DNA from 4 places in the Nocardia grenadensis genome. Region 3 is predicted to be linked to each of the others. Evidence: riboswitches for the same ligand, from Rfam matches in the RefSeq annotation. Region 3 holds a riboswitch; each other region holds the start of a gene.
The links. Region 3 has a riboswitch for cobalamin ahead of ACQPYS_RS11255 (FecCD family ABC transporter permease). Riboswitches for the same ligand answer to the same signal wherever they lie in the genome.
Positions count from the first base shown of each region.

Region 1: another riboswitch for cobalamin. It lies ahead of ACQPYS_RS10770 (ABC transporter substrate-binding protein); the one in region 3 lies ahead of ACQPYS_RS11255 (FecCD family ABC transporter permease).
Region 2: another riboswitch for cobalamin. It lies ahead of metE (5-methyltetrahydropteroyltriglutamate--homocysteine S-methyltransferase); the one in region 3 lies ahead of ACQPYS_RS11255 (FecCD family ABC transporter permease).
Region 4: another riboswitch for cobalamin. It lies ahead of metE (5-methyltetrahydropteroyltriglutamate--homocysteine S-methyltransferase); the one in region 3 lies ahead of ACQPYS_RS11255 (FecCD family ABC transporter permease).

Region 1 is NZ_CP192054.1:2,363,472-2,371,370, forward strand. Features, by position in the region: gene glyA (serine hydroxymethyltransferase) at 1-1,218, opposite strand, end outside; cobalamin riboswitch at 1,355-1,575, opposite strand; cobalamin riboswitch at 1,741-1,928, shown strand; gene ACQPYS_RS10770 (ABC transporter substrate-binding protein) at 1,944-3,542, shown strand; gene ACQPYS_RS10775 (ABC transporter permease) at 3,551-4,525, shown strand; gene ACQPYS_RS10780 (ABC transporter ATP-binding protein/permease) at 4,522-6,843, shown strand; gene ACQPYS_RS10785 (LLM class flavin-dependent oxidoreductase) at 6,879-7,850, shown strand; gene ACQPYS_RS10790 (ABC transporter ATP-binding protein) at 7,810-7,899, opposite strand, start outside.
Region 2 is NZ_CP192054.1:4,646,222-4,654,120, reverse strand. Features, by position in the region: gene recG (ATP-dependent DNA helicase RecG) at 1-1,333, shown strand, start outside; gene ACQPYS_RS21230 (hypothetical protein) at 1,415-1,567, shown strand; gene metE (5-methyltetrahydropteroyltriglutamate--homocysteine S-methyltransferase) at 1,607-3,865, opposite strand; cobalamin riboswitch at 4,043-4,180, opposite strand; gene ACQPYS_RS21220 (pyruvate carboxylase) at 4,546-7,899, shown strand, end outside.
Region 3 is NZ_CP192054.1:2,477,224-2,485,122, reverse strand. Features, by position in the region: gene ACQPYS_RS11265 (alpha/beta fold hydrolase) at 1-487, opposite strand, end outside; gene ACQPYS_RS11260 (HYD1 signature containing ADP-ribosyltransferase family protein) at 994-1,581, opposite strand; cobalamin riboswitch at 2,767-2,977, shown strand; gene ACQPYS_RS11255 (FecCD family ABC transporter permease) at 3,022-4,140, shown strand; gene ACQPYS_RS11250 (ABC transporter ATP-binding protein) at 4,140-4,910, shown strand; gene ACQPYS_RS11245 (ABC transporter substrate-binding protein) at 4,911-5,921, shown strand; gene ACQPYS_RS11240 (hypothetical protein) at 6,438-7,052, shown strand; gene ACQPYS_RS11235 (sigma-70 family RNA polymerase sigma factor) at 7,329-7,899, shown strand, end outside.
Region 4 is NZ_CP192054.1:2,351,496-2,359,394, forward strand. Features, by position in the region: gene ACQPYS_RS10715 (CaiB/BaiF CoA transferase family protein) at 1-1,025, shown strand, start outside; gene ACQPYS_RS10720 (HpcH/HpaI aldolase/citrate lyase family protein) at 1,048-1,974, shown strand; gene ACQPYS_RS10725 (class I SAM-dependent methyltransferase) at 2,078-2,818, opposite strand; gene ACQPYS_RS10730 (hypothetical protein) at 3,062-4,285, opposite strand; cobalamin riboswitch at 4,381-4,563, opposite strand; cobalamin riboswitch at 4,973-5,195, shown strand; gene metE (5-methyltetrahydropteroyltriglutamate--homocysteine S-methyltransferase) at 5,332-7,596, shown strand; gene ACQPYS_RS10740 (methylenetetrahydrofolate reductase) at 7,667-7,899, shown strand, end outside.

The DNA of each region.
Region 1 (7,899 bases), 110 kb from region 3:
CAAGTCGGCACCGCCGGCGAGAGCGGTGGCGATGATATCGGCGACCTCGGTGAATTCGGTATCGCCGAAGCCGCGGGTGGCAAGAGCGGCGGTACCGATGCGCAGACCGGAGGTGACCATCGGGGGGCGGGGGTCGAACGGGACGGCGTTCCGGTTCACCGTGATGCCGACCTCGTGCAGCAGATCCTCGCCCTGCTGGCCGTCGAGATCGGAATTGCGCAGATCGACCAGGACCAGGTGGACGTCGGTACCGCCGGTGAGGACGCTGACGCCCTTACCCGCGACATCGGCGCCGGTGAGGCGCTCGGCGAGAATCTTCGCGCCGGTCAGCGTGCGCTGCTGGCGTTCGGCGAACTCGGGCGTACCCGCGATCTTGAACGCGACCGCCTTCGCCGCGATGACATGCATCAGCGGCCCGCCCTGCTGGCCCGGGAACACCGAACTGTTCAGTTTCTTGGCGTAGTCCTGCTTCGCCAGGATGAGTCCCGAACGGGGGCCGCCGAGCGTCTTGTGGACGGTGGAGGACACGACATCGGCGTGCGGCACCGGGGAGGGGTGCAGGCCGGCGGCGACCAAACCGGCGAAATGCGCCATATCGACCCACAGGTAGGCGCCGACCTCGTCGGCGATCTCGCGGAACGCCGCGAAATCCTGGTGCCGCGGATAGGCCGACCAACCGGCGACGATCACCTTCGGCCGAGACTCCCGCGCAATGGCCGCAACATTGTCCATATCCACCCGGTGGTCTTCCTTGGAGACCCCGTACGAATGCACTTCGTAGAGCTTGCCGGAGAAGTTCAGCCGCATACCGTGGGTGAGATGGCCACCATGGGCCAGATCGAGGCCCAGCAGACGGTCACCGGGGTCGAGCAACGACATCAGCACCGCGGCGTTGGCCTGCGCCCCGGAATGCGGCTGCACATTCGCGAAATCGGCGCCGAACAGCGCCTTGGCCCGCTCCCGGGCGAGGTTCTCGACCACATCGACATGTTCGCAACCACCGTAGTAGCGGCGACCGGGATAGCCCTCGGCATACTTGTTGGTGAGCACACTGCCCTGCGCCTGCAGCACCGCGCGCGGAACGAAATTCTCCGACGCGATCATCTCCAGGGTGTCGCGTTCCCGGGCGAGCTCACCCGCCATCGCGGTGGCGAGTTCGGGATCGAGCTCACCGAGAGACCGAGTATCGACAGATGTACGGGTGGTCGGGGCTGCCATAGAGACTCCGTTGGTTGGCGCCGGGTGGTCTCCGTCCCGAGTGCGTGCCCGCCGACCACCGCCGAATCCGTTGTCGGTGCGGATCCGGTCCGATCGGCAGTGCACCCGACCCGCGGGGCGACGACCGCCGGATACGGCGTATCCGGCGCAGCGGGCAGGTCTTCGGACTCACAGGCACCGACTCGATATCGAGCCGACCTACTGGCCGTCGCTTCCCGGACGATGACACATCCAGTGCCGATGACGGCGGTCGTTCCTGTTCACCGCTGCGGGGACAGTCCCGGATTTCCACCGGGTTCCCTCTTCGACCGCGGCCACTGTGGACGGGTCTTCGACGCCGGCGACGGGTCGGATTTCCCGAGCCACCGTTCGGCGAACCAGCTACCGGGTCAGGATAGATGCCGGGTCCGGACCGCTGCCCCGCACGGTGGCCTACGCCGGCCTCGTCCCGAGCTGCGTGGACGCGATGATGCGGGGGATACGCGGAAGTTCCTCTATTTTCGGCTGCGCCGAGGGGATCACCGAGTGGGGTGACATCGCGGTAACGTCATGCACGGTGCAGGGAACACCGGTGTGAATCCGGGGCTGTCCCGCAACTGTCACCGAGGAGCGATCCGCCATGCGTGGCCACGACCTACCCGGGTCGGAAGGCCGGTGGAGATGCGTCGATCCGGGAGCCAGGACACCTGCGCCGCGGTTTCGGGGATACACCCACGAGGATGGCGATGGACAACTTGACAACGGGCCGATCCGATATCGGCCGTCGGCGACTGCTGGCCGGGACAGCCGGACTGCTCGGGCTCACCGCCCTGGGCGGTATTCCGATACTGACAGCCTGCGGCAGCGGCGAGCCTTCCGGCCCGCCGACCGGGCCACCACAACCGGGTGGCCGGCTGCGCTCGGCGATCGCGGGCCGTTCGGCGATCGCCGATGTGCTCGATCCGCACGAGGCCGGAAGTTCGGCCGGTGGCGCGGTGGCGAAGAACGTGTGGGACAGATTGGTCGCGTACAACAACGATCTCACCCTGCGCTACCGGCTCGCGCGTGCGCTGGAACCGAATGCCGACGGCAGCGTCTGGCGGATCCAGCTGCGTCCCGGTGTGGTGTTCAGCGACGGTTCGCCGCTGACCTCCCGCGATGTGCTGTGGAGTTTCGAGCGGATGCTCGATCCGGCCAGGTCGTCTTCGGGTGATCTCGCCATGGTCGATATGGCGCGGACGAAGGCCGACGGCGAGCTGACGGTCGTGGTGGCGATGAAGACACCGATCGCCGATTTCGGGTCGGTGCTCGCCGGCTGGTACTGCTACATAGTCAAGGACGGCACCACCACCATCGACGAGCGCGCACTGTCGGTGGGGACCGGTCCGTTCGCGCTGAGCGCCTGGTCACCGGGGGACCGCGCACTGCTGCGGCGCAACGACCGGTATCGGGACAACCGCGCGCATCTGGACGAGGTCGAGATCATCCAGATCGCCGAGACCGAGGCGCGGATGAACGCGTTTCTGTCCGGTGAGGCGGATGTGGTGCACGAATTGAGCTATCTGCAGGCCCGGAATCTGGAGAGCGATCCGACCGCGACGGTGATCGTGCCGCCGGAAGGGTTGATGGGCGCTTTCCAGATGCGGGTGGACCTGCCGCCGTTCGACGATGTGCGGGTGCGGCAGGCGATGCGGCTGGCGGTGGACCGGCAGGCGATGGTCGATTCCGTCTACTACGGATACGGCGAGGTCGGTAACGATATCTACGGCAAGGGCGCGCCTTTCTACAACGACGCCCTGCCGCAGCGCGCCTACGATCCGCAGCGTGCCCGCGAACTCTTGCGCGCGGCCGGTAAGGAGAACCTCGAGGTCGTCTTGCCGACCGCCGACGGTATGCCGGGGATGGTCGAGTCGGCGACGCTGTTCGCTGAGCACGCCAAGGCCGCCGGGATCACCGTCCGACTCGAGTCGGCGGCCGCCGACACCTACTTCTCGCAGGTCACCGGTAAACGCCCGCTGACCCATATCGGCTGGTGGAATTACAGTCTCGACTACTTCTACGGCCAGACCGGTACCAGTTCGTCACCGAGCAACGGCACCGGGTGGCGGCGTCCGGCTTGGGATGCGAAGTTCGCCGCCGCGCGGGCCGCGATGGACCCCGTCCGGCGGCGCGAGCTGTACTTCGATCTCCAGGAAGAATTGTGGAACGAGGGCGGCTACATCCTGCACAGTTTCGCGAAGCGTCCCGATGCCGCACGTAACAATGTCGGCGGGATGCGGGCCGGTGTCCCCGGTACCGACGACTGGGCGAACTACGCCACCACCTGGCTCGCCGGTCAGGGCTGAGATCTCGCGTGCTGCACTATTTCCTCCGGCGCGCCGTCGCCGGGATCGGTGTGCTCGTCACTGTCACCGTGCTCGTTTTCGGCTTGTTCGAAATGCTGGATTCGGATGCGGCCGTGGTGATCCTGTCCCGGCGCGGTGCGGGTGATCCCTCGCCGGAACAGCTGGCGGCCCTGCGTGCCGAGTTGGGTCTGGATCGGCCCGCGCCGGCGAGATTCGCCGAATGGGTCACCGGTTTCCTGCGCGGTGACCTCGGCGAGTCGCTGATCTCGGGGCGTCCGGTGGCCGATGTGCTGCTCGACCGCCTGGCCAACAGCGCGGCGCTGGCGGTGCTGACGATCGTGCTGTTGATTCCGGTGGCGGTGGGACTGGGGTTGCTGGCCGGTGCCCGGCCGGGATCACGGACCGACCGAGTGATCAGCGTCGGGGCACTCACGATGGAATCGATCCCGTCGTTCGTCCTGGGGGTGCTGCTGGTGGCCGTGGTGGCGCTGTCGTTGCGGCTACTGCCCGCGATATCGCTGGTGCCCACCGGCACCAGCGTCTGGGACCGGCCCGAGGTGCTGGTCCTGCCGGTGATCTGTCTGCTGCTGGGACTGTCCCCGCACCCGGCGCGACTGGTGCGCGCGCAGACCACCACGGTGATGGCCTCGGAGTACATCCGGACCGCTCGGCTCAACGGCGTCGGCGGTATCCGGCTGGTACTGCGGCACGCCGCTCCCAACGCACTCTCCGCGTCGGTCCATCCCCTCGCCGGGTCGGTGGTGGGGTTGATCGGCGGAATCGCCGTCGTGGAAACACTTTTCTCCTATCCCGGGGTGTCGAAGGAGCTGCTGACCGCGATCTCGGCGCGGGACTATCCGTTCGTGCAGTCCGCCGCGGTGCTCTTGGCCGCGTTCGGAATCGCGGTCTACCTGGCGGCGGATATGGTCGCGCTGCTGGTCAGTCCGCGCGCGCGAGCCTCGGTCGAGGGGGACCTGCGGTGAGGAAAGCCTGGTGGTCCCTGGTTCTCGCGGGGGTGTCGGTCGTGATCGCGATCGGACCGGCACTGGCCCCGCATTCACCCACCGCGCCGGTCGGCGCACCGTTCCAGCCCCCGAACGCGGCATCCCCGCTGGGCACCGATGTGATCGGTCGCGATGTGCTGTCCCGTGTGCTGCACGGCGGGTGGTCGCTGCTCCTGATCTCGGTGGTCTCGCTGCTCGCCGGCTACGCACTCGGTGTGGGGCTGGGACTGATCGCCGGACTGCGCCCGCGTATCGACGCCTGGATCATGCGGCCGGTCGACGCGCTGGTGGTCCTGCCGTGGTTCCTGCTGCTGGCGGTGATCGCCACCGCGCTCGGTGCCGGACCGGCGGCCGTCATGCTGACCGCGTCACTGGCGTCGGTGCCCTGGATCGTGCGCATCGTCCGTACCGCCGTCCACGAACTCGCGGGCGCGGGTTACGTGGAATCGGCGCGGGCCCGCGGCGAGCCGCTGTGGTGGGTCGCGGTGGTCGAAGTACTGCCCAACCTGCGCGCGGTGGTCCTCGCCGATGCCGGGGTCCGGTTCTCCGGCGTCATCTCCATCGTCGCGGTCGGTGGCTTCCTCGGGCTCGGTATGCGACCACCGTCGCCGGACTGGGCGCTGATGATCACCGAGAACCGCTCCGGATTCGCGCTGCAACCCTGGTCGGTCCTCGCGCCGGCACTGCTCATCATGGTGCTGGTCGTATCGGTCAATATGTTCAGTGACCGAGTCCTCGGCTATCGCCGTCCACGCGCGGCCACCGCCGTGCCCGAATCCGGTCCCGAACCAGGCCTGCGGGTTTCACAGCTGCGCGTGCGCACAGACACCGGCCGGGTCCTACTCGACGACATCTCGATACGGCTGGCCCCCGGACAGGGGCTGGCGGTGGTCGGATGCTCCGGGGCCGGGAAGACGACCTTCGCCGCAGCGGTGCTCGGCGCCCTGCCGCCCGGTTTGTCGGCGACAGGAACAATCGGCATCGGCCGTGCCGGCCGCCACCGCCGAGCCGTCGGATTCGTGCCACAGGATCCCGCCACCGGACTCAACCCCGCGCTGCGGGTCGGCACGTCGATCGGCGAGATCATCCGATTGCACCGAACCACGAGCGATGCGGACGGAATCATCGACGCGCTGCGCCGCGTGGGGTTACCCACCGATCGCGAGTTCCGTCGCCGGTTCCCCCATGAACTGTCCGGCGGCCAGCAGCAGCGGGTGCTGCTGGCCACGGCACTGGTCGACGATCCGGCCCTGGTGGTGTTCGACGAACCGACCACCGGACTGGACGCCGGGGCCCGCGCCGATCTCGTCGAGATGCTCGGGCGGGTGCGCCGGGAGTCCGAGACCGCGTTCCTGATCATCACCCACGATCTCGCCGGTGTCGCGCCGCTGATCGACGACGTACTCGAAATCGACGGCGGCCGCGTGGTCTCCTACGCACCCGCGGACCACACGGTGCCCGAACCTTCCGTGTCGCCGCCGCCGATAACTCCCCGTGCCGGATCGGAACCGGTGCTGCTGGTGGAAGGTCTGTCGGTCGCGTATCGAGCGCAGCCCGTCATCGACGATATCTCGTTCGATCTGGTCGCCGGTGCCTGCCTGGCTCTCACCGGACGTTCCGGCGCCGGAAAGACCACCGTCGCACGCACCCTCGCGGGGCTGCACACCGCGACGAGTGGCACGATTCGCTTGGACGGTGCTGTACTGCGCCGAAGGGTCGACGACCGCTCCGCCGCGCACCGGCAGGCCGTACAACTGATCCCGCAGAACCCGGCCACCGCACTGAACCCGGCCCACCGCATCGGTGCCCAGATCGGCCGCCCGCTGCGGTTGCTGCGCGGGATGGACGCCGCCGCGGCGGCCGATGAGACCGCACGACTGCTTACCGAGGTCCGGCTGGACCCCGAACTCGCGAGGCGCAGACCCGGTGAACTCTCCGGTGGGCAACAACAGCGGGTCGCCATCGCGCGCGCCCTGGCCGCGGAACCCCGCGTTCTGATCTGCGACGAGATCACCGCCTCGCTCGATGCCGAATCACAAGGAGTCGTCCTGGATCTGCTGGACCGGCTCCGCCATACTGGACTGACGCTGCTGATCATCAGCCATCAGAGCGCCGTCATCGAACGGCTGGCGGACTCGATCCTTGATCTCGACGATCCGCGACTTTCCGGCGAGGCCGCTGCTGGATCCGGTCTCGGCAAGGGAGCGGGCGGACGCCGCGACGACCGGACTCGAACACATCGAGTCGCGGCGCACACCCGCCGGGCAGTGGAACCACCCACCGCGGGGGAGGCATGACCGGCGGGCAGGGCACGGCGACACGAGGGCAGGACATGCAATTCGGATTCATCTCCCATGCGGTCGGTTCCGGAAGCTCCGCCGATATCCTGCGCGAGACCGTCGAACTCGCCGAGTACGCGGAGGAACTCGGTTTCGATTCCTTCTGGGTCGCCCAGCACCACTTCGGCGCTCAGCATGGGCATTGTCCGTCACCGCTGGTCCTGCTCGGCGCGGTCGCCCAGCGGACGACACGGATCCGCCTGGGCACCGCCGTCGTCATCGCGTCGCTGGAGGATCCGATCCGGCTGGCCGAAGACGCAGCGACAGTCGACGCGCTGAGCGGTGGCCGGCTCGAACTCGGTCTCGGGGCGGGCGCGGACGAGACGACCTTCCGGCGATTCGGCGCCGACCACGATGCGCGGCACCAGCGCTTCGCCGAAACCGTGCACCGGATGCGCGAACTGCTGCCACCTGGCAGCGGCCTGGTCCCGGAGGCTCCTGGACTGGCCGACCGGCTGTGGATCGGAACGGCCTCCGAATCGGGATTCGCACTCGCCGCCGAATTGGATCTCGGAGTACTGACCGGCCGGACCTCGACACCACAGGGTCCCCGCGACGAGATCGCCGCCGGCCGGGTAGCCGCATACCGCGCGGCGCAGCAGCGGTGCGGGCGCGCACCACGGGTCGGGGTGTCCCGATCGGTGCTGTGTGCCGACAGCGCGTCGGCGGCGTTCGAATCCATGGCATCGGGAATCGAGCGCTGGGTGACGGGATCGGTTGCCGCCGGGCGATTCCCGACGGGATTCACCGCGCAGGACTACGTCCGGACCGGGCACACCTATCTCGGCACCGGTGCCGAGGTCGCCGAACTGATCGCCGCCGACCCCGTCGTGCCCGGCGCGACCGACTTCCTCTGCAACGTGCAGCCGGCTTCACCGGACCTGCCCGCTGTGCGGGCGAGCCTGAAATATTTTGCCGAGGCGGTTATCGCGGACCGCAACGGTTTTCCTCGCCATCGATCGTGACCAGCGTGTCGGCGACTCGCAGGGTCTGCTCGGCATGTGAGACGAGCAC
Region 2 (7,899 bases), 2.2 Mb from region 3:
GGAGCAACCCATGCACCGGCTGCTGCAGGGCGAGGTGGGTTCGGGTAAGACCGTCGTCGCGCTGCACGCCATGCTGCAGGTGATCGACGCGGGTCAGCAGTGTGCGCTGCTCGCGCCCACCGAGGTACTCGCCGCCCAGCACTATCGGTCGCTGCGGGCGATGCTGGGCGACCTCGGGCAGGCGGGGGAACTGGGTGCGGCCGAGACCGCCACCCGGGTGACCTTGGTGACCGGTTCCATGCCGGCCGCGGCGAAACGAGCCGCATTGCTCGCCGCGGTGACCGGGGACGCGGGCATCGTGATCGGCACCCACGCCCTGATCCAGGACGCGGTCGAATTCTTCGATCTGGGCCTGGTGGTGGTGGACGAACAGCACCGGTTCGGGGTGGAGCAGCGTGATGCGCTGCGGGCCAAGGCGAAATCGGGTTTCTCCCCGCATCTGCTGGTGATGACCGCGACCCCGATCCCGCGCACCATCGCCATGACCACCCTGGGCGACCTGGAGACCTCCACGCTCGCCGAACTGCCCCGCGGGCGTTCGCCCATCCAGTCGAAGGTGGTACCGCGCCGGGTGCATCCCAACTGGGTGGACCGGGCCTGGGAGCGGATCACCGAGGAGGTCGGCGCGGGCCGGCAGGCCTATGTCGTGTGCTCGCGGATCGGTGACGACGAAGACGGTTCCGGGGCACGGGGTAAGAAAGCCGCGGAGAAGGAAGCTCCGCCGACACAGGCCGTGGTCGATGTCTTCGACCGCCTGCGCACCGGACCGCTCGCGCGGCTGCGGATCGGGCTGCTGCACGGACGGCTGCCGTCGGATGAAAAAGACCAGGTGATGCGCGACTTCAATGCCGGCGATATCGATGTGCTGGTCTGTACGACAGTGGTCGAGGTGGGCGTGGACGTGCCGAACGCGACCGTGATGGTGATCGTGGACGCCGACCGGTTCGGGGTGAGCCAGCTGCACCAGCTCCGGGGCCGCATCGGGCGCGGTGCACATCCCGGGCTGTGCCTGTTGATCACCGACGCCGCACCCGGGGGTCCGGCGATGACCAGGCTGGAGGCCGTCGCCGCCACCACCGACGGATTCGAGCTCTCGGTACTCGATCTGCGGCAGCGCCGCGAGGGCGATGTGCTCGGCGCGGCGCAGTCGGGGACCACCCGGTCGCTGCGCCTGCTGTCGCTGCTCGACGATCTGGAGGTCATCACCGCCGCCCAGGAACTGGCCCGCACGGTGGTGGAGCAGGATCCCGGGCTGACCCGGCACCCCGGGCTGGCGGCGATGATGCACGCTGCCGTCGATTCCGAACGCTTGGAATATCTGGCCAAATCCTGATCGGCGTACCTGGGAACCGGGCCGGGACACCCGGCGTCAAACCTGGCAACGGTAAAACGCCGAAGGAAAGGATCAGGTCTCATGGGGGAAAGACAAGGGTGCCGGGTGGTGCGGCGGGGGCCGTCCGCACCGGCCCGGATCCGGCCGGTGCTGCGCGTGGCGCAGGCCTGCCCGCACTGTGTGGCCCGGCGGACGAAACGCCGGGAACCAGGAGCCGGGGAGCTGGAGGGCTGAACGGTCCGGGTCGCGGGTGGCGCGGCCCGGACCGGGAATTCAGCGGACGCCGTGGGCGGCGGCCACCATATTGCGCAGAGATGCCTCCACCTCGGCCGGGCCGCGGGTCTTCAGGCCGCAGTCGGGATTGACCCAGAGACGTTCGGCCGGCACCGCTTCCAGGGCCGCACGTAGGGACGCGGTGATCTCCTCGACACCGGGCACCCGGGGCGAGTGGATATCGTAGACGCCCGGTCCCACCCCGGCGGCGAAGCCGGAGGCGTTCAGATCGCCCAGTACCTCCATCCGCGAGCGGGCGGCCTCGATGGACGTGACATCGGCGTCCAGCCCGGCAATGGCGTCGATCACCTCACCGAACTCCGAGTAGCACAGGTGGGTGTGGATCTGGACGGAGTCGGCCACCCCGGAGGTGGCCAGCCGGAAGGCATGCACCGACCAGTCCAGGTACGCCTGCTGATCGGCGTCACGCAGCGGGAGCAGCTCCCGCAGCGCGGGCTCGTCGACCTGGACGATGCGGATACCCGCGTTCTGCAGATCCACCGTCTCGTCCCGGATCGCCAGGGCCACCTGCCGGGCCGAATCCGCCAGTGGCTGGTCGTCGCGGACGAAGGACCAGGCCAGGATGGTGACCGGGCCGGTGAGCATGCCCTTGACGGGTTTGTCGGTGAGCGACTGCGCGTAGGTGATCCAGTCAACCGTCATCGCGGCCGGGCGGGAGACGTCACCGAACAGGATGGGCGGGCGCACGCAGCGGGTGCCGTAGGACTGCACCCAGCCCAGATCGGTCGCCGCGAATCCGTCCAGCTGTTCGGCGAAGTACTGCACCATATCGTTGCGTTCCGGTTCGCCGTGTACGAGGACATCGAGCCCGAGTTCCTCCTGCAGGGCGACGACCTCGCCGATCTCCGCCCGCATCCGGCGCACGTACTCGGCCCGGTCGATCTCCCCGGACCGCAGTGCCGCCCGGGCCAGCCGGATGGCCGAGGTCTGCGGGTAGGAGCCGATGGTGGTGGTCGGCAGCGGCGGCAGGTGCAGACGCTCCCGCTGCAGGGTCCGGCGCTGTTCGGCGGGAGCCCGCCGGGCGGCGTCCGGGCCCAGCGCGGCGAGTCGCGCCCGTACCTGCGCATTGCCGATCCGTGGATCGGCACGGCGGCTCGCGGCGGCGGCCCGGGCGGTCTCCAGTTCCGCGGCGACCGCCTCGGTGCCGGAGCTCAGTCCGGTCGCCAGCACCCGCACCTCGGCGGTCTTCTCGGCGCCGAAGGCGAGCCAGGAGCGCAGTGCGTCGTCGAGTCGAGTCTCCACCTCCAGCGAGTACGGGACGTGCAGCAGCGAGCACGAGGTGGAAACCGCCAGGGCCCCTACGCTGCCCAGCAGCGTGGCCAGCGTCGACAGCGCACCGTCGAGATCGGTGCGCCAGACATTTCGACCGTCGACCACGCCCGCGACCAGTAGTTTGTGCGACAGAGCGGGGACCGCCGCCACCGCGGCGACCTCGGTGCCGGCGACCAGATCGACGGCGATACCTTCGACATCGGTGGCGGCCAGCGCTTCCAGCGCCGCGCCCGGATACCCGAAATAGGTGGCCACCAGCACCGCCGGCCGCCGCCCCGCCGCGGTGAGTTCGGTGTAGACCCGCCGGACCGTCGCCAGTTCCACCGCGGTGAGATCGGTGACCAGCGCGGGTTCGTCGAGTTGTACCCAGCCCGCGCCCGCCTCGGCGAGCAGCCGCAGCAATTCCCGGTACAGCGGGATCAGTTCGTCGATCCGGTCCAGCGCCGCGCCGTCGGTGGTCTTGGCCAGTTTCAGGAAGGTGACCGGTCCGATGATCACGGGCCGGACCGGTACGCCGAGTTCGATCGCTTCGGCCACCTGCGCCAGCAGATCTTCCGGATGCAGGCCGAATTTGGTGTCCGGGCCGAGTTCGGGCACCAGGTAGTGGTAGTTGGTGTCGAACCACTTGGTCATCTCCAGCGGTTCCACCGACTCGGTTCCGCGCGCGGCCGCGAAATAGCGGTCCAGCCGATCCTCGATCCCGGCGACCCGCTCGGGTAGGGCGCCGAGAAGAACGGCGGTGTCGAGCATCTGGTCGTAGTAGGAGAAGGTGCCGACGGGGATCGAGTCCAGTCCGGCGGCGGTCAGTTCCGCGTACTGGTCCCGGCGCAGCGCGCGGCCGGTCTCGTGTAGTCGCGCCGCGTCTATCCGGCCCGCCCAGTAGGACTCGGTCGCCCGTTTCAGTTCCCGGCGCGGCCCGACCCGGGGGAGTCCGAGAACCGTTGCGGTGAACGGGGTGTGCGAAATAACAGTCACGGTGTTCTCCAGTGCTGAAGTTCGACGGCCGTCGCCGTTCCCGGACGCACGGCACCGATGAGACCCCGAACGACCCGGCCGTGCGGTCGGGTCGGTTGTCAGCACTGGTGGCGGCGCCCGCTCCACGAGGCGACGACCACCGGATACGGCGTATCCGGTACAACCGGCAGGTCTTCGGACTCGCGGGCACCGGCCGGTCGGCCGACCTACTGGCCGTCGCTTCCCAGGCGTGCTGCCCAGTGCTGATGACGGCGGTCGTTCCTGCTCACCGCTGCGGGACAGTTCCGGATTTCCACCGGATTCCCTCTCACCCGCGTGGTGCGGGCTTCGGCGCCGGGGGCGGACGTTCGGGGCTCCTCGTCGTCCGGCCGGCGGACCAGCTGCGGGTTCCACCATAACGCGCCGGCACGAGCGGTCCGCATCTCCCCGCGCGGCACGGGCGCGGGCGGCGGTACGTGGTGCGGCAGCGACGCGTTTGCCGGTGGTGATCACGTACCCGGAATAGCGGGGTATTGGCTGGGGTTCCGGCACCGCGCCGCAGGGGGCCGCGGGTGGTGAGATATGACGGCACGGTGAACTCCTTTTCGCACCCTTGCAATACCCCCTTGTGAAAACTCTGCGAAGTGGACTTCGCTGTCGATCCTGGGTGTGACGCCGGGTACGTTGGTTCAATGTTCTCGAAAGTCTTGGTTGCCAACCGCGGCGAAATCGCCATCCGAGCCTTCCGTGCGGCGTACGAGCTCGGTATCGGAACGGTTGCCGTCTTCCCGCACGAGGACCGTAATTCGGTCCACCGCCTGAAGGCGGACGAGGCATACGAGATCGGCGAGGAAGGTCATCCGGTCCGGGCCTACCTCTCGGTCGACGCCATCATCGAGGCGGCGAAGACCGCGGGCGCCGACGCCATCTACCCCGGCTACGGGTTCCTCTCGGAGAATCCCGATCTGGCCGCCGCATGCGCGAGGGAGGGCATCACCTTCATCGGACCGTCGGCCGAGGTTCTCGAACTGGCGGGCAACAAGGCCCGCGCGATCGCCGCGGCGCGCGCGGCCGGGCTGCCGGTCCTGGATTCGAGCGCACCCTCGGCCGACGTGGCGGAGTTGCTGACGGCCGCGGAATCCATGGAGTTCCCGGTATTCGTGAAGGCCGTCGCCGGTGGCGGCGGGCGCGGTATGCGCCGGGTGGCCGAGCGGTCCGGGCTGCGGGAAGCGATCGAGGCGGCCTCGCGCGAGGCGGAGTCGGCGTTCGGTGATCCGACGGTGTTCCTGGAGCAGGCCGTGGTGAACCCGCGGCATATCGAAGTGCAGATCCTGGCCGATACCCAGGGCAATGTGATGCACCTGTTCGAGCGGGACTGTTCGCTGCAGCGGCGGCACCAGAAGGTGATCGAGCTGGCCCCGGCCCCGAATCTGGATCCGGAGTTGCGGGACCGGATCTGCGCGGACGCGGTGGCCTTCGCCCGGCAGATCGGGTACAGCTGTGCGGGCACGGTGGAATTCCTGCTCGACGAACGCGGTAAACACGTGTTCATCGAGATGAATCCGCGGATCCAGGTGGAACATACGGTGACCGAGGAGATCACCGATGTGGATCTGGTCCAGTCGCAGTTGCGGATCGCGGCCGGGGAGAGCCTGGGCGATCTGGGGCTGAGCCAGGACAAGGTGACCATTCGCGGTGCGGCGCTGCAGTGCCGGATCACCACCGAGGACCCGGCCAACGGATTCCGTCCCGATACCGGCCGCATCACCGCCTACCGCACCCCCGGCGGCGCCGGTATCCGGCTCGACGGCGGCGCGAATCTCGGCGCGGAGATCGGTGCCTATTTCGATTCCATGCTGGTCAAGCTCACCTGCCGCGGCCGGGACTTCCCGGCGGCGGTGGCGCGGGCCCGGCGGGCGCTGATGGAGTTCCGGATCCGCGGTGTCACCACCAATATCCCGTTCCTGCTCGCGGTACTCGGCGACGACGATTTCACCGCCGGCCGCATCACCACATCGTTCATCGACGAGCGTCCGGAACTGCTGGCCACCCGCGAATCCGCCGACCGCGGTACCAAGATCCTGAACTACCTGGCCGACATCACGGTGAACAAACCGCACGGCGCCCGGCCGACCGCGGTGTACCCGCACGACAAACTGCCCACCATCGACCTGGCGGTGCCGCCGCCGGACGGTTCGCGGCAGAAACTGCTGACGCTGGGCCCCGAGGGTTTCGCCCGGGCGTTGCGCGAACAGAAGGCTGTCGGGGTCACCGACACCACCTTCCGTGACGCGCACCAGTCGCTGCTGGCGACCCGGGTACGCACCAACGGCCTGCTCGATGTGGCTGGGCATGTGGCGCGCCTGACCCCGGAGCTGCTGTCCATCGAGGCGTGGGGCGGGGCGACCTACGATGTGGCGCTGCGCTTCCTCTACGAGGACCCGTGGGAGCGGCTGGCCGCGCTGCGCGAGGCGATTCCGAATATTTGCCTGCAGATGCTGCTGCGCGGTCGCAACACTGTCGGTTACACCCCGTATCCGGAGCGGGTGACCCGGGCGTTCGTGGCCGAGGCCACCGAGACCGGTATCGATATCTTCCGGATCTTCGACGCCCTGAACAATGTGGACCAGATGCGCCCGGCCATCGACGCGGTCCGGGAAACCGGTACCGCGATCGCCGAGGTCGCGCTGTCCTACACCGGTGATCTCACCGGTCCGGACGAGAAGCTCTACACCCTCGACTACTACCTCAAACTGGCCGAGCAGATCGTGGACGCGGGCGCGCATGTGCTGGCGATCAAGGATATGGCCGGACTGTTGCGCGCGCCCGCGGCGGCGAAATTGGTGACCGCGCTGCGCAGCAATTTCGATCTGCCGGTCCATGTGCACACCCACGACACTCCGGGCGGGCAGCTGGCCACCTATCTCGCTGCCTGGCAGGCCGGCGCCGACGCCGTCGACGGCGCGTCGGCGGCGATGGCCGGTACCACGAGTCAGCCCGCGCTCTCGGCGATCGTGGCCGCCGCCGCGCACAGCGAATACGACACCGGGCTCGATCTGCGCAATGTCTGTGATCTGGAGCCGTACTGGGAGGCGTTGCGCAAGGTGTACGCGCCGTTCGAATCCGGTCTGCCGGCGCCGACCGGCCGCGTCTACACCCACGAGATCCCCGGTGGGCAGCTGTCGAATCTGCGTCAGCAGGCGATCGCGCTGGGGTTGGGGGATCGGTTCGAGGAGGTGGAGGCGAAATACGCGGCCGCGGATCGGTTGCTGGGCCGGCTGATCAAGGTCACGCCGTCGTCCAAGGTGGTCGGTGACCTGGCGCTGTCGCTGGTCGGCTCCGGGATCGATATCGAGCAGTTCGCCGCCGACCCGGGTCGCTACGACATCCCGGATTCGGTGATCGGTTTCCTGCGCGGGGAACTCGGCACGCCGGCCGGTGGCTGGCCCGAGCCGTTCCGGGAGAAGGCGCTCGCCGGCCGGGGCGCGGCCAAACCCGAATCCGAGTTGTCCGAGGCGGACGAAGCGGGTCTGGCCGGTACCTCCGACGAGCGTCGCGCGACCCTCAACCGGCTGCTGTTCCCCGGCCCGACCGCGGAATTCCTGGCGCATCGGGAGAAATACGGCGATACCACCGGCCTGTCGGCCAATCAGTTCTTCTACGGCCTGCGCCATGGTGAGGAACACCGGGTGCAGCTCGAGAAGGGTGTCATCCTACTCATCGGTCTGGAGGCGATCTCCGAACCCGACGAACGCGGGATGCGCACGGTCATGTGCATCCTCAACGGACAGTTGCGGCCGGTTTCCGTGCGTGACCGTTCCATCGCCAGTGAGGTCCCGGCCGCGGAGAAGGCCGACAAGAACAACCCGCATCACATCGCGGCGCCTTTCGCCGGTGTCGTGACGCTGACCGTGGCCGAAGGCGAAACGGTCGCCTCGGGCGACACCATCGGCACCATCGAGGCCATGAAGATGGAGGCCGCCATCACCGCGCCGCGCGGCGGTGTGGTGGGTCGGGTGGCCATAGCGCAGGTGCAGCAGGTCGAG
Region 3 (7,899 bases):
TCTGCGCGATCTTGATATCGTCCGAGGCCGAGAGGTCCAATCCGGCCTGCTGGTCCATTCCCTTGAAATACCCACTTTTCATCACATCGGGCGGCGCGAGAGGGACGAGCAGTGCGAGCCGCGTGACCCGGTCCGGCAGGCCGGCCGCTGCCGCCGCCGCGTGCGGAGCGCCGCCCGACCTACCCACGACAGCGAATTCACTGATCCCGAGATGGTCGGCGATCGCCCGGACATGCCCGGCGGAATCGGCAACGATCAACCCCGGCTGTAGGTCCGAGCCACCGTAACCCGGGCGATCGTAGGTGATCAGCCGGACGTTCACGCGATCGAGGAGTTCGGGCGGGGCGGTGTCCACTCGACTGCCCGGCGTTCCGTGGATCTGGATTATCGGTGTCCCGTCCTCCGGCCCCTCGGTACGGCACTGCAATCTCTTTCCGTTGGGAAGAGTGACAACGAAATCGCCAGGGTGCTGTCCGCCGCCCCGCATTCCGGGTGGTCCACCACCGGAGCCGGCGCCCCCGGAACTATCGCATCGGGGTTCGCGGTCGCCGCCGGCGCTCGTCCCGCTATGCGTGGGCGATAGCCTGTGCGATGCACTGGGTTCGCCGGTACGGGACTGTCGAAATCGATCGGCGCCGGTGAACTCGGCCACCGCCCACGGAAGATTCTCTCGCCCCGCGACTCCGGAAGGTTTCGCGAATATGCGCGCGTAGTCGCCCGCAACTGCCGACATCCTGTCGCGAGCAGTCGAAATCAGACTGCAAGCCCTGTTTCCCAACATGATATCGGCCATTTAGCGCCGCAACCCCGACGACGGCGGACTTTCATGTAGAACAGCATATTTCAGGACGACCAGGACACCCCGGGCCGCTCGCAGCGAGCGATGCACCTGCCCGGCCGACCACTGAAAGCTTCCAGGTCGACATCGATCGAATCCCCTGCGAACCTCGAGAACCACGCGTGGTCTGGTCGCCTGTGCAACGACGAGACCTTTCACGGAAGGAAGACCGGGTTCTCACCGGCGTCGACGACAAGTCGGTCGATGCGCAATGATCGGCGATTGCGGATCAGATAGTTCGTGCTGTCGCCCATATCGACGATCTTTCTCTTCGGCAAGTGCGCCACATCAATCGCTATGTAGTGGGAAAGCCTTACTCCGAGGCCGAGGATGTCCGCCAGATCTACATCGCTTCGAGTACCCGGCTCGATCGTTGTCAGGAATTGCCCTGGTGGATCATCGAGTCCCCGCCGCGATGGGCGAAGCTTGCCGCTCCTCAGGATTTCTTTCAAACCTTCGTCGGAAGTATAGTGATACATGATCCGCTCTGGGCGATTACCGAATTTCGGATGAGCGGACCTGTTCGCAGAGCCGCCGTGCGATGAGCCCTCCCGCTCGGACGTCCCGTCCCTCCGAAAGAGCGTACTTGCTTCTTGACTACTTGCGGTCACCACATGAGCCGACTCGAAACCGAAGTGCGCGCATCGGCGCATATTTCGCACGATAGCGCTGCTCGCAAGGCCGAAAGTCCTGGTGGCATCCCCCGCGATTGTCGCCATCATCCTCTTCAGCACTTGCTGCATCGTGGGACCATACCTCTCGTATAACTCTTCGGTACCGGCCGACGTTGTTCGAACAGGAAACTTTTCAGGTATCGGTCGAGGCGTTCGAGCCGCTGGTCCGATACTTTCGCCGGACGATTCGGCGCCGGTTGGGATTCCATTGCCCATCCGAGGCGCGAACACACTCCCTGCAACGCACCGATACTCGTGCAGAAAGCTCGGCCCGGCCACGAGAACGGCCATCGCCGAAGCTGCGAAGAGGCTTGTATCTTCGAGGAGGTCGCTCCGCCGAACGACGAAGTCGGCTCGCGTTGTCCACGGCCGCATGCAGATGGTCTCCGGCGAGATCGGATCCGGTCGAGCCATCGACGAGAACAGCGATGAGGTCGCACCCATGGCGGTAACCGGAAGGGTCCGCGATGACATCAGGATTCGAGAGACGATGAGTCCCGTGAACTCCTCTGCGATATCCATCGACCGCCGCCGTGCTGGTCGGTCCGTCCGCATGCTGTCCGACATTGTTGTCGGGTCGGTAAATCAACCCTGTCCTGCCTTCAGCTGTCGGTTTACCCGGCTCATGCGGAGATGACGTCCAGCAAACCTCTGTGTGGTGGTTTCGCGGCCGCCATGAGTTGTGCGGCGCCGCAGATCAAGCATGATGTATCCGGCGGTCGGCTCGCATCCGTAGCCGAATAGGTACTACTGACACCGGCCCCTTAGCAATCCAGCCGAATTTGGTTATGTGATCGGCGTCTGCGCTGGTAGTGAGCTTTCCGGGCTCGGTCTTGGTGCCAACGGCACACAGTGGGGCCGGGCGGGCTGGATCGAATGCCTCCCGGCCTGCCTATTCGACGCCGACCTGACCGCCGCAACCACCGGGGCAGGTGGGTGATCTTCGATCGCCACGCCGGGGACCCCGAGCGCCCAGTCGCCTGGCACTGCTTGCGGCTCAAAGGAACCGGGATCCTGGAGGCTGGGGCGGTGTGGTGTTCGATCAATGACGCAATGGTGGTCCGATCAGCCGCGCTACAGTCGAGGGTTGCCGGCACCTTCCACCACCGCGCGGCGACGACTGTATACGTAGTCCCCGCCTCGGCTTCTCCGAAGCCGGGGACCGGAGGCTTCCGGCGCGGGGGCCGGTGCTCCGAAAGCAGCGGCCGCTACGTAGCCGGAGGGCGAGAGACGGACGGCCCGCGGGTCCGAATGCTAGTGTGACCAAGCGCTGGTTGCCGCTCGTCCCTGGACGCGTGGCTCGCAAGAGGGAATCCGGTGGGAATCCGGAGCTGCCCCGCAGCGGTATGTGGAAACGACCGCGGTCATCAGCACTGGGCGCCCCGCCCGGGAAGCGACCGCCAGTAGGCGACGCCGGTCGGCGTCATGTCCGCGAGTCCGAAGACCTGCCCGCGTGGTCGTGCCGGCGGCGCGGCCTGTTGTCGACTCCGAGGGAGCGGTTGACGAGGTATGGGTCCGTGCGCCAGTCGCCTGCCTGCGCGCCCGTTTCGAGACGGTGCGGGTAGTGCAGGGCCGAAGAGAACTGTCGAGAAGCAGCGGCTCCCGATCGCCGTGCTGGTCCCCGGCTTGATCGCGGTACTGGCGGTGGTCTCCGTCCTGGCGTTGACGCTGGGCGCGGCGCACGTCCCCTGGCGGGACGCGGTCTGGTTCCTGTGGGCCGAGCTCAGCGGCGCCACCGTGGTCGCCGACGATATCGCCGACTACCGGATCGTCATCGACTCGCGGCTGCCCCGGGTACTGTTGGCCGCCCTGGTCGGGGCCGGGCTCGGCGGGGTGGGACTGCTGGTGCAGGCCATGGTCCGCAACCCGCTCGCCGACCCCTATGTGCTCGGGATTTCGTCGGGCGCCTCGGTGGGCGCGACCGCGGTCGTACTCTTCGGGGTCTTCGGCGCGCTCGGGATCTACGCACTGTCCACCGCGGCCTTCGCCGGGGCGCTGGCCGCCACAGTGCTCGTCTATCTGATGGCCCGCTCGGCCTCCGGGCTGGTACCGCTGCGGCTGGTGCTCACCGGCACCGCCCTCGGCTACGGCTTCTCCGCGGCGACGACGGTGCTGGTGTTCCTCGCCCCGCACGGGGATGCGGCCCGTTCGGTGATGTTCTGGCTACTCGGGAGCCTGGCCGGGGCCACCTGGCACATGGTGCCCCTCATCGCCACGGTCGCCGTGATCGGACTGGCGGTGATCACCGTGTACGCACGGCACCTCAACGCGCTGTCGATGGGCGACGAGGTCGGTGCCGCACTGGGCATGAACCCGTCCCGGTTCCGGCTGCTCCTGTTCGTGGTCTCCGCCGCGATGACGGGCTGCTTCGTCGCGATATGCGGGGCGATCGGCTTCGTCGGTCTGGTGGTCCCGCATATCGCCAGACTGCTGGTAGGCGCCGACCATCAGCGACTCACCGTCGTGACGCCCTTACTGGGCGCGGTGTCCCTGGTGACGGCGGACCTGCTGGCGCGGACCCTCATACCTCCGCAGGAGCTGCCGCTGGGCGCGATCACCGCCGCGGTGGGAGTGCCGGTGTTCGTGCTGCTGATGCGCCGCCGCGGAGCCCTGGTGGAGCACAGCTGATGCGGGTCGACTACGAGAAGGTCACGGTCGAGTTCGACGGTACGACGGTCGTCGAGGCGGTGACCCTGGCCGCCGGGCCGGGCCAGTTCCTCGGCATCGTGGGGCCCAACGGCAGTGGTAAGTCCACCCTGCTGCGCTGCCTCTACCGCGCGTTGTCCCCGACGACGGGACGGGTTCTGGTCGATGGGACGGATATCGCGGCGATCAGCATGCGGGAGAACGCCCGCCAAATCGCGGCGCTCACTCAGGATACGAGTACTCCGTTCGATTTCACCGCGGCCGAGGTCGTGGCCACCGGGCGCCTGCCACATACCGCGCTGCTGCGCGGCACGCGGCGACGCGACCGGGAGATCTGCGCCGCGGCGATGGAAACAGCCGATATCGGACATCTCGCGGCGCGCGGCTTCCTGTCGCTGTCGGGCGGTGAGCGCCAACGGGTCCTGATCGCGCGGGCGCTCGCCCAGCAGCCGCGAGTGCTCGTCCTGGATGAGCCGACGAACCACCTCGACGTCCACCACCAGTACAGCGTGCTGTCCGCGGCACGGGGACTGGGCATCACCGTGATCGCGGCACTGCACGACCTGAATCTGGCTGCCCAGCACTGTGATCGGATCTTCGTCCTGCACGGGGGCCGGCTCGTCTGTTCGGGCCGCCCGCACGAGGTGATCACCGCGGAGACGATCACCCGTTGGTTCTCGATCGGCGGCCATATCGTGACGCACCCCAGGCTGGGCGTCCCGCAGATCATCTTCGACGAAAAGGAACAGTAGATGAGATCGTCCCGGCTGATCACGGCGATCGCCCTCGCGTGCGTACTCGGCACGACAGCGTGCGGCGCCGATGTGCAGGAAGCTCCGAAGAACGCGAGCGGCGAGTCGGTGACCGTCACCAACTGCGGCGCCCCGCTCACCGTCGACGGCATCCCCGAGCGAGTGGTCACCAACGACACCGGGATCACCGAGATGATGCTCGCCCTCGGCCTGGCCGATCGCCTGGTCGGCTACACCAGCCACCCCGGCAAGGAACGCGATATCGCCAGTTCACCGTGGAAGGCCGAGTTCGAGCGCGTAACGCCACTGGGTGACGCCTTCACCCGCGAGGTCGTCCAGGCCGCCGACCCCGATTTCGTCTTCGCCGGCTGGAACTACGGCTTCAAGGAGACCACCGGCCTCACCCCGGACTGGGTGCGCTCGATCGGCGCGGTCCCGTACCAGCTGACCGAAGCATGCCGACAGCCCGGAACCACCCGCCGGGGGGTGATGGAACCGCTCGACGCCCTCTACGCCGACCTCACCAATCTCGGCGAGATCTTCGATGTGCGCGAGAAGGCCGACGACCTCGTCGCGCAATACCGCGACCAGGTCGCCGCGGCCGGTAACGGTGCACCGGCCGGAAAGGATCCGGCCCGGGTGTTCCTGTTCGACAGCGCCACACCGGAACCGTTCACCTCCGGCCGCACCGCCGCACCGTCACAGATCATCCGGAGAGCAGGTGGTACGAACATCTTCGACGACCTGAACGACTCGTGGACCACCACCTCGTGGGAGGCCGCGGCCCAGCGGGATCCGCAGGCGATCGTGATCGTCGACTACGGCGCGGGTCCGCAGAACTCGGTGCAGGCCAAGATCGAGCAATTGCGCGCCCACCCGCTGATGGCCGGCACTACAGCGGTCCGTGAGAACAACATCATCGCCCTGCCCTACGCCGCACTGGTCGAAAGCCCCCGCAACCCACAGGCGGTGGTCACCGTCGCGGACTTCCTCCGCTCCAAAGGCTACTGAGAGCACCGATCGAATCCGGCCACGGTGACCGGGCATACGACCATCTCGGGTGGACGGCCGGGGAATACGCCCGCCACCTCGCATACGAGAGCTACCTCACTTCTGCACGGTCACGGAACCACCCACCCGGCCACGCCGACTACTGATCTGCGGCGGGCGAACGTCCGACGGACCTCCGGAGAGACGGGATGGATATCGGGATGCTCTCGGCGCGGACGGTGTGGGTCGGCGTGACGGCTGTCGCGGTGGCCGGTGCCACGATATCGGCTGGCGAGATGCCCCACGCCGCGGCCGATACCGCCTGTCCAGGGCTCGTCCAAAGCACTCTGCTAAAGCCTGCTCCGAGCACTCGCCACGGTGGCCGGCGCAGTCACCGCCGGCGCGCTGGTGTACACCGTGTGCTGCACCGAGACCACCGGCCGTGAACGGATCGGGGCGGCTGCGACGTTTCACTCCGCCCGGTCCCCCGCCCCAGACCACCGCTGTTCCGGAAAAGGTGCGACGATAGCGATCACCATGATCAGTCCAGCGCACCGCTCCCCGCTCACCCGGGCGTGCCGTGCGTGGATCTTCGCGCTGATCTGTGTCCTGCTCTCGGCGTCGGGCCACGCCCTGACTTCCGCTCATTCCATTTCCCTGTCGACCCTCGGTCTCGCAGTCGGCTTCTGCGCAGCCTTCGCCTGGTCCGTCGCCGACCGGCAACGCGGTCTGCTCCCGATCACCGCGGGGCTGCTGGCCGGACAGGGTGTCCTGCACCTGTGGTTCGCCGCCGCCCCCGCCGGGGGATATACCGGCCACGCCGCGACCACCGCCCGGCCGACCGCGACCGGCACACCGGCCATGCTGGCAGCGCACTGCCTCGCCGCCGTGCTGTGCGGCCTCTGGCTGTGGTGGGGCGAGCGCACTGCCTTCACGCTCACCGCGACGCTGTACACCCGGATCGTGCTGCCCCTGCTGCTGCTCGTCCCGCCGATGCCGCCCACGGCCGCCGCGGTTGTCGCGCGTCCCCCGGCCGAACTCGGTACGCCGGCCACCGGCGTCGAATTCCTGCGCCACGCGATGGCCCGCCGGGGCCCACCGGGCGGATTTCCAGCACTATCCAGAATCCGTCGTGACACAGTGACCGGCTGAGCTGCTCGGGAATTCTTCCGGGACGCCGCTGGACGCTCGCCTGTGTACGGCGGGTGTCCCGTCACCGGCGCAGCGGCGACGCGGTCTCGCGACTCCGTCGGCGCGCCGAGCAGGCACGCGGGCGGACTCCCATGTGACCGCGTGACCGCGCCCGCGTCCCGACCAGAGAACTCGTCGCTATGAATACGCATCCTCGCGTGCTGCCCGGGCCCGGGCAGCACTACCGACCACCTTCCGGCCTCGTGCGACACACCGGCCCCGACCCGGTACGCCGTCATGCCCTCGGATGAGGAGCTGACCGCGCTGGCGCTGGCCGCAGGCGCGGGCGACCGCACCGCCCTGGCCGAGTTCATCGGCTGCACCCAGACCGATGTGTGGCGCTTCGTCGCCCATCTGACCGACGTGCAATCCGCCGACGATCTCACCCAGGAAACCTTCCTGCGCGCGCTGGGCAGTCTGCCGCGGTTCGCCGGACGGTCGACGGCCCGTACCTGGCTGCTCTCGATCGCCCGGCGGGCGGTGATCGACCGGCTGCGCAACGCTTCGTCCCGTCCGCGGACCAGCGGCGGCGCTGACTGGGAGACCGCGATAGACCAGCGACGCGACCGCCACGACAGCGATATCGGCGAGGACATGGTGGTGGCCGACCTGCTGCACCATCTCCCGGCCGACCGCCGCGAGGCGTTCGTACTGACCCAGCTTCTCGGACTCAGTTACGCCGAGGCCGCGCAGACCGCCGATTGCCCGGTCGGCACCATTCGCTCCCGGGTCGCGCGGGCCAGGGAAACACTGGTCGAACTCTGGCAAGGCGTGGGCACGGATTCCACCGTGGTCTACGCCTTCCCCC
Region 4 (7,899 bases), 130 kb from region 3:
TGATGTGGAAATCGGTGTCCCGCAACAAGAAATCGGTCACGCTGAACCTGCGGGTCCCCGAGGGGCAGAAACTCCTGCGGCGGCTCGCCGAGCAGGCCGATGTGGTGATCGCCAATACCCGGGCCCATACCCTGCGCCGCTGGGGATTGGACTACGAAGGCCTGGCCGCGGTCAACGACCGCCTGATCATGTTGCACATCACCGGTTTCGGGCTGACCGGCCCGAAGAGTGAACGGCCCGGATTCGGCACCCTCGGTGAGGCGATGAGCGGTTTCGCGCATCTCACCGGTGAAACCGGTGGGCCGCCGACGCTGCCGCCGTTCATGCTCGCCGATGGGGTGGCCTCACTGAACGCCGCCTACGCCGTGGTGATGGCGCTCTACCATCGCGATGTGCACGGCGGGCCGGGGCAACTGATCGATATCAACCTCATCGACCCGCTGGCCCGGCTGCTGGAACAGACCCTGCTCGGCTACGACCAACTCGGCCTCGTACCCACTCGGGCCGGGAACCGCTGGGATATCTCGGCCCCGCGCAACACCTACCGCACCAGCGATGGTCACTGGCTGGCCATGTCCGGCAGTTCGCCGGCCCTGGCACTGCGGGTTTTCCGCGCCATCGGCCGCGACGACCTGGTCACCGACGCCGACTTCGCCGACCCCCAGCGCCGACTGGCCCGCGCGGTGGAAGTGGACGAGGCGGTCGCGGAGTGGGTCGGCGAACACACTCTCGCCGAAGCGATGTCGGTATTCGACGCCGCCGAAGTCGCCGCCGCCCCGGTTTACGATATCGCCGACCTGGTCGGCGACGAGCAGATGCGCCACCGCGGCGTCTTCGTACCGGTCGGCGACGACGAACTGGGCACGATGACCGTGCAGGCTCCGGTACCGCGATTCTCCGCAACGACCGGCCGGCTCGACCACCTCGGGCCCCGCCTCGGCCAGCACAACAGCGAGGTCTACCGCGACATCCTCGACCTGACCGACTCCGAACTCGACGATCTGCGCGCCCGCGGCGTGCTGTGACCGATACCAGACAAGGATTCTCATGACTTCTGTACTGCGCCGCTCGGAACTGGCGCTTCCCGCCTGCAACGATCACATGTTCGACAAAGCCCTCGCCAGCGGCGCCGATCTGGTCTTCCTGGACTTGGAGGACGCCACTCCGGAAAGCCGCAAAGCCGAATCGCGGGAGAAGGCGATCGGCGCCCTGAACGACCTCGACTGGGGCCGCACCACGCGAGCCGTGCGCATCAACGGTCTCGATACCCCGTGGTGCCACGACGACATCATCGAGGTAGTCACTCGGGCCGGGCATCGACTGGACACCATCGTCGTACCCAAAGCGCTCACCGCGCGCGATGTGTGGTGGGTCGATGTGCTGCTCACCCAGCTCGAGACGAAACTCGGCCTGGACCGCAAGATCCGGTTGGAGGTACTGATCGAGGAAGTGGAAGGCCTGGCCAACGCCGAGGCCATCGCGAAAGCCAGCCCACGGGTCGACGCGCTGATCTTCGGTGTCGGCGATTTCTCGCTCTCCCAGGGCGCCCGGGTCGACACCAACTTCGAACCCCTCGGCGACTACCCCGGCGACTTCTGGCATTACGCCCGCGCCAAGGTGATCGTCGCGGCCAGGATCGCCGGTGTCGTCGCGATCGATGCCCCGTTCCCGGATTACGCGAACACCGAGGGCTACGAGCGTGATGCCCGCCGCGCCTCGCTGCTCGGCTACACCGGCAAATGGGCCATCCACCCCGTGCAGGTGCCGATCGCCAATACGGTCTACGCGCCGACTCAGGCGGAGATCGCGCTGGCCGAACGCAATATCGCTGCCTACCGAGAAGCCGAGGCGAAGGGCCGGGGCGCGGTCGGTGTGGACAGCGTCCTGGTCGACGCGGCGCATGTGAAGATGGCGCAGGCGACCCTCGCCCGCGCCGCGCTGATCGAGAGTGTCGAGAAGGCAGTCGTCGGCTGACAGCCTCCGGTGTCCTGTCGCCGGCGCGGCGCCAGGACACCGGCCTGCGGCGTAGAAAGCCCCGGTCATAGTCGGTACCCATACCGGGACAGCGGCTGTCCGGTTACCTGATCGCGACCACCATGGCATCGTTGATCGATCGCCACGCCACCCCGGCCTCCAGGAATCCGGCTTCTTTCAGCCGCAGGCAGTGCCAGGCGGCTGGGTGCTCCGCGCCCCCGGCGTGCTGGTCGAAGATCGCTCGGCTGCCCTCGTGTGCCACGGCCAAGTCCGGGTCGGAAGCCACCTTCGCCCACCATTGCTCCCAATCCAGCGCGCCCATCGCGCGGGCGCGGTCCTGGTGCGCGTGCTGGACGGTCTCGTCTATCGCGTTGAGCATCGGGGTCTCCGGATCGGGCATGTGATCGGCGTTGACGAACACACCGCCCGGCCGGACCACCTTCGCGAGGTCGGTGTAGAGCCGGGCCAGGGGTTCGGTCTGCATCCAATGCGTCGACGTCGCGGTCAGAACGGCGTCGAACGGCTCGACCGGCAGGCATTCCATCCAGCCCGGCTCGGCCAGGTCGGCGGTCGCGAAGGTGATGCGTGAATCTCCCTCGAACGATCCGCGGGCCATCGCCAGCATCGTCGGGTCGATATCGACCGCGAACGATCTCGCGTCCGGAAGACGGTCGAACAGACGCCGGCTGATAGTGCCTGTTCCGCAGGCCAGATCGAGAATACGTGGTGCCGGCCCTACCGCGGCCGCCACCACATCCACCATCACCCGGAACCGTTCCTCGCGCTCCGGTAGATAGAACTCTTGCTGCTGATCCCAACTACGCTGCCACAATTCCCAGTCCACAACGCCTCCGTTTCCAGAATCAACGTGCAGGTCTGCCGATCGGCGATAGGTAGTGGAACAACACCCGGCGAGTCATCGAACCAAGTCTCGGCAGGGGAGGCTACACACGTTCGGTCCGGATGGTCGCCGACAACGATGCCGAAGAAGGCATCGTTGCGATAAAGATCTGACCGGTGCCGGGCGAGTGGCCTCGCCCCGGGGGGAAGCGATGCTGTCCGGTGCCGCGCGGCCATGGCCTGTCGGTCAGCTCATCGTGCGACGGGATTCGCTCGATTCCCGCGCGGCACGCAGTTCGGTGGCCACGGCCTCGGTTCCGCGGGTCAGAGCGGTGGCGAGGATTCGGATCTCGGCGACCTTGTCCGCGCCGCGGTCCGGTCGCCGCGTGTCGAGGCCGGGTGCCGATGCCGGCGCGGTGGGAACATGCAGCGAGCACGAACTCGATACGGCCACCGAACCGGCGATGCCGAGCAGTGCGCCGAGAGTGCTCAGCGCGGTATCGAGATCGGTGGGCTCGATGGTCCGCCCGTCGACCACACCGGCGACGACCAGTTTGCGGGTCAGCGCCGGGACAGAGGCGACCGACCGGAGCGTGGCCCCCGCGGTGAAATCCAGTGCGACGCCGTCGATGCCCATATCGGCCAGTGCGGCGAGGGCGGTGTGGTTGTGCCCGAACGGGGTGGCGACGAGGACCGCGGGCCGGTGTGGTGTGCCGCACAGGGCGGCGTAGGCCGCGCGCAGCCGGGACAGTTCGGTGGTGGTGAGGGCGGTGCCGAGAATCGGTTCGTCGAGTTGTACCCACGACGCACCCGCGTCGGCGAGCTGTTCGAAAAGGGATTGGTAGAGCGGAACGATCTCGGCGAGCCGGTCGAGCGGGTCACCGGTGGTGTGCCGGGACATCGTCAGGAAGGTCAGCGGGCCGATCGTTACCGGGCGGGCCGGTACACCGAGCGCCGTCGCCTCGGCCAGCTCGGCGAGCAGCTTCCCGGCGTCGAGGGTGAAACGGGTCTGCCGGTCGATCTCGGGAACGAGGTACCGGTGACCGGTGTCGAACCACGGCGCCGTCCGCATGGCGTCGATGGTGCCGGTTCCTTGCGCGGCGGCGAGGTAGCGATCGGACGGGTCGGCGAGGTCGAGCACTCGAGCGGGCACGGCCCCGAGCATGAAGGCTGTGTCGAGCAGATGATCGCCGTAGGCGGAGGTGCCGACGGGGATGGAGTCCAAACCTCCGTCGGCGAGCGCGCTGAGTTGGGCCTCGCGCAGGGCCCGGGCGGTGGCGTGGAGCTGGTCGGGATCGGCGGTCCCCGACCGATAGTCCTCGACGGCGCGTTCGAGTTCTCGGTCGGGTCCGGGCCGGGGCAGGCCGAGAACGGTTGCGGTGAACGGCGGGGGCGGGACTGCCACGATGATCGTCTCCAGTGCGTTGCGGACGGCCGCCACCGCCCACGGGCAGCATCGACCGCCGACCACTGAGGGGCGATATGGCGTCGCCCGGAGCGCAGCGCTCCGCAGGGTCGGGAAGCCGGTCCGCGCGCCCGATCCACGAGGCGGTGGCCGCCGGGCACGGCGTGCCCGGCGCAGCGGCAGGTCTTCGGACTCGCGGGCACCGGCCTGTTCGGCCGACCTAGTGGCCGTCGCTTCCCGGGCGAGTACCCAGTGCTCGATGACGGCGGTCGTTCCCGCTCACCGCTGCGGGACAGTCCCGGAATCCCACCGGGTTCCCTCTCACCGGATCCCGGGATATCCCAGGATCCGGTTTCGACGCGTTCACCCGTGCCTGGGAATCCAGGTCGGCCGGAGATGAACGCGAACCAGCTGCTCGCTCATGATAGTCCGGCCGGGAGCCGCGCCGGTGCCGTTGCCTTCGGCCCGGTTGCGTAGTCGGGGGCCACCCCGGTGAAGCGTCGCCCGGTGCGAGCTGGGCGCTCGAGGTCTGGTCCGGATCGGCTCGGAGCCATTGGTCTGCTCCGCTCCGGACCGGCTGAATTCCCTGCTGTAGGTGTTCCCGGAACCGGGCCCGGTACGGAGCGGCTATCCAGTGCTCACCTCCGATGTGAGGTAACCGTCTTTCGCGATCCGATCGGAGTTGGCTATATTTGTCGGCGCAGCTGGTTCGCCGGAGGCGGAGTCGAGGAGCCCCTGATCCGTCCGATGGTGTCGAAGCTCGGTGGTGTTCGCATCGTCGAGTGAGAGGGAACCCGGTGGAAATCCGGGACTGTCCCGCAGCGGTGAGTGGGAACGACAGCCGTCACCCGCACTGGGCGCCTGCCTGGGAAGCGACGGTCGGTAGGACCAGCCCCGGGCCTCGAGCGCCGGGGTCGACCCGTTCGAGGGGTCGATGCCCACGAGTCCGAAGACCTGCCCGTTGTACCGGATACGCCGTATCCGGTGGTCGTCGCCTCGTGGATCGGGCGTTACGCCGAGTGGACCCGGGCACGGGAACGATGCTTCATGGGCTCCGCCAGTGTGCGCTCTGAATGGGTGGCGGTCATCGCTGCTGACCATGGAGTTCATTGATGTCGAACCCGCACACTACTTTTTCCGCAACCGTGCTGGGGCTCCCGCGCATCGGCCCCAACAGGGAGCTCAAACGCGCTACCGAGTCCTACTGGGCCGGGCGCCTCGATGCCGAGGGCTTGCACGCTGTCGCCGCGGACCTGCGCACCACCGCGCTGACCGCGGCGCGGGACGCCGGGCTGGATTCGGTGCCGGTGGGCACGTTCTCCTATTACGACCAGGTGCTCGATACCGCCGTGCTGCTCGGTGCGTTGCCCGAGCGGGTGTCGGGGATCGCCGATGAGCTGGATCGCTACTTCGCGGCGGCTCGTGGCAACGCCGAGGTCGCTCCGCTGGAGATGACCAAGTGGTTCGACACCAACTACCACTACTTGGTGCCCGAACTCGCCGCGGATACCGCGTTCTCCCTGCATCCGGAGAAGCCGCTGGCCGAGCTGCGCGAAGCGCTGGCTCTGGGCGTGCCGGCCCGCCCGGTGGTCGTCGGACCGATCACCTTCCTGAAGCTGGCCAAGTCGGTGGACGGCAGCGACCTGCTCGAGCGCCTGCCCGACCTGCTGCCCCTCTACGAGCGGCTGCTCGACCTGCTCGCCGAGGCCGGTGCGCAGTGGGTGCAGATCGATGAGCCGTCGCTGGTGACCGATCTGACCGAGGCCGAGCTGGCGGCCGTGCGTTCCACCTACCAGCGACTGTCTCAGGTGTCGGCGCGCCCGGCCATTCTGGTGGCCGCTTATTTCGGCCGCCTCGGGGTGGCGCTGCCGGTGCTGGCGGAGACCGGCATCGACGGTATCGCCGTCGACCTCGTCGCCGGTGGCGATGCGGACCTGGCCGTGGCGCAGTCGATCACGGACAAGCTGATCGTGGCGGGTGTCGTCGACGGTCACAATATCTGGCGCGTCGACCCCGATCACGCGCTTCCGCAGCTGACCGGGCTGCGCGATGCCGGAGTGTCGGTGGCCGTGTCGAGCTCGTGCTCGCTGCTGCACGTGCCCTACAGCCTCGCGCCCGAGACCGATCTGGACGAGCGCCTGCGCAGCTGGCTGGCATTCGGCGCGGAGAAGATCGCCGAAATCCGGGTGCTGGCCACCGCTCTCGCTGAGGGCGAGGGCACTGTCGCGGAGGCTCTGGAGATTGCTCGCACGGCGGTGGCCGACCGTAAGTCCGACCCGCGGCTGCGGGTCGAGTCGGTACGTGAGCGGCTGGCCGGACTGGACGCTGACACGGTGCGCCGCACCCCGGCCGACGAACGTCGCGTGCTACAGCAGCAGCGGCTGAACCTGCCGTTGCTGCCGACCACCACCATCGGCTCCTACCCGCAGACGAGCCGCATCCGGGTGGCCCGCGCGGAATTGCGCCGAGGCGAGATCGACCGGGCCGAATACGACACCCGGATGCGTGCCGAGATCGCCGAGGTCATCGCGCTGCAGGAGGAGATCGGTCTCGATGTGCTGGTGCACGGGGAGCCGGAGCGCAACGATATGGTGCAGTACTTCGCCGAGCAGCTCGACGGCTTCGCCGCGACGATCAACGGCTGGGTGCAGTCCTACGGCACCCGGTGCGTGCGCCCGCCGATCGTCTACGGCGATGTGGTCCGTCCGCGGGTCATGACCGTCGAGTGGATCACCTACGCGCAGTCGCTGACCAGCAGGCCGGTCAAGGGAATGCTGACCGGCCCGGTCACCATCCTGGCGTGGTCGTTCATCCGGGACGACCAGCCGCTCGCCGACACCGCCCGCCAGATCGCGTTGGCGATCCGGGACGAGACGGTGGACCTCGAGGCGGCCGGTATCGGCATCATCCAGGTCGACGAGCCCGCGCTACGTGAGCTGCTGCCGCTGCGTAAGGCCGATCAGGCCGCCTACTTGGACTGGGCGGTCGACGCGTTCCGGCTCTCGACCTCCGGCGTCGCCGATGCCACACAGATCCACACCCACCTGTGCTACTCGGAGTTCGGTGAGGTCATCGGGGCCATCGCGGGGCTGGATGCCGACGTCACCTCGATCGAGGCGGCGCGCTCGCATATGGAGGTGCTCGACGACCTCAACGCGGCCGGGTTCGGCCTGGGTGTCGGCCCGGGTGTCTACGATATCCACTCGCCGCGCGTGCCCGGCACCGAGGAGATCGAGAAGTCCCTCGCGCTCGCGCTGAAAGCCGTTCCGGCCGAACGGCTCTGGGTAAACCCGGACTGCGGTCTGAAGACCCGTCGCACCGACGAGGTCATCGCCTCGCTGCGTAATCTCGTCGCGGCGGCCCAGGCGCTTCGCTGACCTGTGACCGGGGCGCCCGCCCGGCGGGCGCCCCGGTTCCGCGGCGTTTCCCTTCCAGCCCGAGGCCTTCATGCACTTTTTCCCCGCGGACCGCACGCCGACCGGCCATGCCGTCCGAACCGCCCCTGCGGTGCCCGCATCCCGATCGGTGGTCGAGAGCCTGCGCGCCCACTCCACGACGCGGGTTCCGTTCTCCGTGGAGTTCAACCCGCCCCGGGACGCCGATGGTGAGGCCCGGTTGTGGCGCACCGTCCGGCAGTTCGAGCGCATGCATCCCGCGTTCGTGTCGATGACCTACGGTGC